DNA from 2 places in the Paenibacillus sp. FSL H7-0703 genome. Region 1 is predicted to be linked to the other one. Evidence: riboswitches for the same ligand, from Rfam matches in the RefSeq annotation. Region 1 holds a riboswitch; the other holds the start of a gene.
What was found. A riboswitch is a leader RNA that binds a small molecule or an ion and turns the genes downstream of it on or off. The one in region 1 is predicted to bind ZMP and ZTP.
Positions count from the first base shown of each region.

Region 2: it holds a riboswitch for ZMP and ZTP, as region 1 does, so the genes downstream of both, MHB46_RS09780 (bifunctional 5,10-methylenetetrahydrofolate dehydrogenase/5,10-methenyltetrahydrofolate cyclohydrolase) here and MHB46_RS16635 (TIGR01440 family protein) in region 1, are expected to answer to the same signal.

Region 1 covers NZ_JBBOPF010000001.1:3,751,680-3,754,789, reverse strand. The annotation lists gene glyA (serine hydroxymethyltransferase) at 1-497, opposite strand, end outside; gene MHB46_RS16635 (TIGR01440 family protein) at 618-1,205, opposite strand; ZMP/ZTP riboswitch at 1,426-1,507, opposite strand; gene MHB46_RS16630 (low molecular weight protein arginine phosphatase) at 1,586-2,170, opposite strand; gene MHB46_RS16625 (manganese efflux pump MntP) at 2,275-2,835, opposite strand; gene MHB46_RS16620 (L-threonylcarbamoyladenylate synthase) at 2,978-3,110, opposite strand, start outside.
Region 2 covers NZ_JBBOPF010000001.1:2,256,363-2,259,472, reverse strand. The annotation lists gene MHB46_RS09785 (cyclodeaminase/cyclohydrolase family protein) at 1-546, opposite strand, end outside; gene MHB46_RS09780 (bifunctional 5,10-methylenetetrahydrofolate dehydrogenase/5,10-methenyltetrahydrofolate cyclohydrolase) at 543-1,409, opposite strand; ZMP/ZTP riboswitch at 1,522-1,606, opposite strand; gene MHB46_RS09775 (fatty acid desaturase) at 1,820-2,881, shown strand; gene MHB46_RS09770 (sensor histidine kinase) at 2,950-3,110, shown strand, end outside.

The DNA.
Region 1 (3,110 bases):
CGAGGGCGGTGCTTAAAGGCTGCCTTGCGCACTTCATCGTAGTCGATGCGGAAGTTGTCTTCGCGTACACCGTAAGCAGCAAAGTTATACAACAAGCCGGAAGCGTTAACCGGACTTCCGTGTGTTAAATGGCCACCATGCGCCAGATTCATACCCAGTACAGTATCTCCAGGTTTGAGAGCTGCCAGATACACCGCCATGTTGGCTTGTGCTCCAGAGTGAGGCTGCACGTTAGCATGCTCGGCGCCGAACAATTCTTTTGCGCGGTCACGTGCGATGTCTTCAACGATATCTACATGCTCACAGCCACCATAGTAGCGTTTGTTCGGATAACCTTCAGCATATTTATTCGTCAGCACGGAGCCCATGGCTTCCATTACTGCTTCACTGACAATGTTCTCGGATGCGATTAGCTCGATATTGTGGCGTTGTCGTTTCAGTTCAAGTCCCATTGCTTCCATCACTGCCGGGTCACTTTTACGCAGGTGTTCCATCATGATTGATTACTCCCTCTCCATAGTCAATTGTTGGGTATACAAGCAAACGCCTGCTCCTCTGTTGGGTACCTCATCATCAATGCAAAAAAGATTAGTACAAACATGCCGCCATGCCAAATGCTAATCGCAGTTTCCGCCGACTTCTTGCTCCAGACTATACACTGCCCGTTGTCCACCAATAAGTGGAGGACGGGTGAATGCCGCTGTCACACGTGCTTCGCCAATCCAGCGAAGACTTGGGCGAAATGGAACAGCAATGGGTCGCAGATGCATGCCAATCAGCGTTTCGCCGATGTCTATCCCGGCATGGGCCTGCACGTCCGCCGCCAAACACGCGTCACTCATAGAACGATAGGCGACGGTGGCCATAGAGCCTCCTGCTGTACGAACAGGAACAGCTGCAACCTCCGTCAGTCCCAGTCGCTCCAGCACAGCCCGTTCAACGACCAGCGCTCGGTTTAAATGCTCACAGCATTGAAACGCCACATCAAAGCCATACTCCCTGCGAACGGACTCTACTCCAGACAACAGTTGCTGAGCCACATCGAGCGCTCCCGCCGTACCAATCCGACTTCCAGCCACTTCACTTGTGCTAACACCAATAACCAGCAGGCGGCCAGCCTTGAGACTGGCTGCTTCTGCGATTTCCCGCACAACAGAAGTGGTCTGTGCTTCCAGCGAAATCTCATGATCCAATTGTCCCACTATTGGAACCTCCTTTGGTTGAACAGTCTCTCAGAGACTAGGCACGGTCTCATGCCCCAAGTTCAACACACTCTCTCCTGATCACAATCTGACTATATTATAGCCGATGTTTCAGATTTCGAGCAGAAAAAATGGAAGAACCTTTAAAGGAATCAACTCTCAGCTAACAATCTGGCTCAACTTGTATATGAAAAAAAGAGCAGTCCACACCTATGTGGAATTGCTCTTTTGCCCAGGCGACCGGCCGTATATCCGATGCTCCATCGTGGTTAATCCCACTTTTGTCGCCAGTTACATCGGATTCTCATTTTTCCACCTTATCTTAACGGATTAGCCGCCGAAAATCAACAGATTCCGTACAAAACAGATGAGTAATACCAATTTTATTCGGAAGAAGCCTTTAGCTTGTCCAGCAGCTTGTGCAGCGCCGTACGGATTTCTGCAGCTGTGACATCGTAGTCTTCTCGCGAACCGCCAAACGGATCTGAAATATCAAAGCCCGGAATCCGTTGGTGTAATTCAATCATTCGTTCACGCTCCTGCGCCGATAGCTCTTGTCCAAGTGAAGCCATCAACTGCTGTGAAGCATATAAACCATCCAACTCCTGTACATCATTCAACACCGCATCCCGGTTCTCCACATATTCCTTAAGTGTAAATACTTTGCCCGCCGTTTGGGGAAAGCGCTGAATTACGTGCTGTTTATGTCCTTGCGTCAAGGTTAAGATCAGATGCGCCCACCCGGCAAGCCCGTCGCTCAAAGGGGTTGAAGTGATCTGATCGGATATATCGTGATCACGTAGAACCGCCTCTGCATGTCGGGATATCGGCGTGCCTTCCATCGCGGCTACTCCCGCAGAACGCACTTCCAGTTCTAGCCCATGCTCAGCAGCCAACTTACGTAGCATCCCTTCAGCCATTGGACTGCGACAGGTATTCCCTGTGCATACGAATAAGATATTCTTCAACGTTTTCACCCCCCGTATGTTAAAAAAATATATAAACAGAGGATTACTATAATCCTAATCCTTTACGATAACCCTGCACTTATTTTACACTGTCTACGCTAAAATCAAAACATAAACATAAAGCCGAATGCCAACAAAATGGCACCACCCACTGCTTCCCCATAATCTCCTAGATTACGGCTGACCTTGCGACCCAGCAGCAGGCCCAGCATCGCCATTGCTCCCCCGCAAAAACCAAACGCCAGAACGGACAGCACCAGATCACTCTGGAACATACCTAGTGACACTCCTACAGAAAATGAGTCAACGCTCACCCCAAGTGCAAACAGCAAAAGGCCTAAAGGCGAACGATGATCCAATACCTGTACGCCGTCCCCTTTAAAGGAATTATACACCATATGCCCGCCCAAAAGGATGAGTAGACCCCCTGCGAAGTAGGCCGTCACATGACCTAATAAAGAACTCATATAATGGCCTGTGAACATTCCCAGTAATGGCATCAGAATATGAAAAAAGCCAATGACAGTACTGATGCGCAGCACGTCTCGCAGGCGTATCCCCTTCATGCCGATCCCTACGCCCAGCGATAACGCATCCATTCCTAGCGCTACCGCCATGATCAGAATCGTTACAACCTGCCCGGCATGGGCAGAGGCTGCCAGCATACTCCATCCCTCCATTATCCGTCTGTTCTTGTACACGTTATGCGGACAAGGGGCAAATCAGTACAAGCATGTACTGAAAGTACCCAATACCGAGACGAGGAGGGAGGAAAATTTAATATAAGAGGCTCTGATTCGACAGAAGCTACAAGCGGACGATTCGGTGACCTGCCGCTTTAAGCAGGCGGTTCATGACGGCGTCTCCCAATCCCTTCGGCGGACAGGATTCCGCCAAAATGTAGGTGACGCCGTCCTCGTCGCAGCGGCGCAGCACGCCG
Region 2 (3,110 bases), 1.5 Mb from region 1:
GGAGTATTTGACATCCAAATCTTTCAGCGAAGCAAGGTTAATGTCGACGGTAAGCAGGGCAGATTGAGCGGCGGCTTCGAACAGGATTGCGCCGATGCCAAGATCCGAAATCACATTTTTATTGGACATTTCCACAATGTTGTAGGCTTGCGACAATCCGTCCCGGCATACTTCCAGCAGGCGCATGGGGACCTCAATGGCAGCGATCACCGCTGTCTGTAAGGAATGGATACGATAGCGCTTTTCTTCGTCCGTTTCCTTGGGCAAACGCAGCGCGGTCATGTACTGTTCAAAGGATTGGATGTCTGCGACCATTAGTTCCTCACAATGTGTAGACAATCTTTCCATGCTGCTAATGACGTCCGTGATTTGTTCATGGATATGCGCATATTTTTCTCCTTGTGAAAGGTTGGCGGTCATGGAGGTCATAGCCGCGCCTAGTGCCGCAGCCAGTGCGGATACACTTCCTCCGCCGGGGGTAGGCGCTGCACTTGCAGCCTCTTTTAGAAAATGCCCGATGGAATGATTCCACGACAGTTCACTCATGAATAGACCACCTCTCTGGAGTAGTGTTGCAGATGTATTGCTTTGAGCAGATTTTTGTATAAAATCGCAGTTGTTAAGGTGCCAACACCGCCGGGAACCGGAGAAATGGCATGGACCTTTTCCCCAACGTCTAAAGCGGCATCCCCCACTATTTTTCCCTCTAGCGTCTCATTAATTCCCGCATCTACCAAAATCAGACCGGGATGAACCATATCCTGTGTAATCACATCAGGGCATCCGACTGCGACGAAGGCAATGTCTGCATGGCTCAGATGCTCTGCAATATCACGTGTTCCTGCATGACAGGCGGTAACGGTGGCATTTTCTCTTTGCAACATGTGGAAAAGGGGAAGTCCCACTGTCTGTCCGATGCCCACGAGAGTGACATTTTTGCCTGCCAATGTGTGACCGTAATGCTTGAGCAGCTCGATACAGGCTTGAGGTGTTGCGGGATATAGTCCGGCGTCACCTGTTACGGTAGCCAGCTTGTTATCAGGTGTAATTCCATCAATATCCTTGTAGGGGGCGATGGATTGTTTAATAACGGAGGCGGAAAGATGTTGGGGAAGCGGCAGTTCCAGCATAATGCCATGTACATGGGATGCATCGTTCAGACTGCCGATCAGGTGCAGTAGCTCGGTTTCGCTAACATGACGATCAAAAGTATGGAGATGAAATGAGATGCCCAGCTTCTCCGCTATTTTTTGCTTGGTCCGGGCATAGTAGGCAGATGCCGGATCACCTTCTACCAATAGTGTCGCCAGATGGGGACGGTGTCCTTGCTGCTTCATTTCTTCTACCTGTGAACGGATCGTTGCATATACTTGCTCAGCTGCTTCTTTGGATTTCATGATAATAGCCATAGTCCGAGCCTCCTCTGAATTTATCGAATGATTTATCAACAGGGTGTCATGGTCTTGTAAAACGAAAAAAAGTATTTGCACAAGGTCGTCAAGACAGACGAATCCTCTGCAAATACTTCTCCCAGGCGAACGGTACGCTTTTTTTGTATGCTCCCTCGTGGTTCATTCCACTGACTTCGCCAGTCACATACAGCGTTATTATGTCTTATATTTTAACAAATAATCCTCAGAAAAGAAACCCGCGAACATTTGGAAAACGGGTTATGTTACTTGTCTATATGACAAATGTCATATACCCGAGCTGACGTTTATGACTACAGCGTCTACAGTCTTCACCTTATACTGAGATTAGATCAACATGTACGCCTAACAGGATCAAGGTATAGGCGTCATTTTAAAGGAGGATCATAATGAGTATGACACAACTCCCATTAGCCCAATTGAAAAAAAATATGGCTCCCTACGAGAAAATAAACACGAAATCCAGCGTTCTGCAACTCATCAATACTTTGGGTCCACTGATCCTATTGTGGTATGCTGCTTATCTTAGCCTGTCGGTTTCGTACTGGCTGACGCTTCCCATTGCCATTGTTGCATCGGGGTTTGTGGTACGGACGTTTATTATTTTTCATGATTGTGGTCATCAATCCTTCTTCAAAAGCCGCAAGCTGAACGACATTGTGGGAACGATTACAGGTATTATTACGCTCTGTCCTTATCATCAATGGAAAAATAGTCACGCGATCCACCATGCAACAAGCAGTAATCTGGATAAAAGAGGCACAGGTGACATGTGGGTGCTTACGGTAGAAGAGTACACAGAGGCTTCCACATGGACACGGCTGGCCTATCGCATATATCGAAATCCTTGGGTTATGTTTGGGTTAGGTCCGATCTATACTTTTTTGATTTCCTATCGCTTTAATATCAAGACAGCCAAACGCAAGGAAAAAATGAACACTCATGTGACGAATATATCCATCGTTGCATTGTATGCACTGTTGTGCTGGGCTATTGGATGGCAGGCCTTCCTTCTCGTACAGGCACCTATCTTTTTTGTATCCGGTATGTTGGGCATCTGGTTGTTCTATGTACAACATCAATTTGAGGATTCGTATTTTGAGCACGATGAAGAGTGGAGTTATATTAATGCAGCCGTAGAAGGCAGTTCTTACTACAAGCTTCCTAAAGTATTGCAATGGATTACGGGGAATATCGGATTTCATCACGTTCATCATTTGAGCCCCAAAGTGCCAAATTATAATTTGGAAAAAGCGCATGAAGCGACACCGTTACTTCAAAAGGCGACCACGATCACAGTAAGTAGCAGTCTGCAATCATTGAAGTTCCGCCTTTGGGATGAAAATACGAAAACCTTTTTGACCTTTAAACAAGTGAAGCCGCTCCTCAGCAAACGGGTTGCAGTTACGAAACCCATCCCTACACCTGTTGTAAGCACAGAAAGAAAATAACTTTGTACAAAACTTGGTATGATATGATAAGAGATATAAGTCAAGTGAAGTAGAAGAGGGTGGGCAGGATGCAAAAATGGTATCAGATTTTTCAAAGAAATACTGGACTTAGCCCTTATGTGTGGGTCGTCTTTTATATCCTGCCCTTTTACTACTTTAGCTCTTCATCTACAAGTCATATTATTCTGGGTACTGCTATTATTTTGGTGTTTTTTGCATGTTATGTATT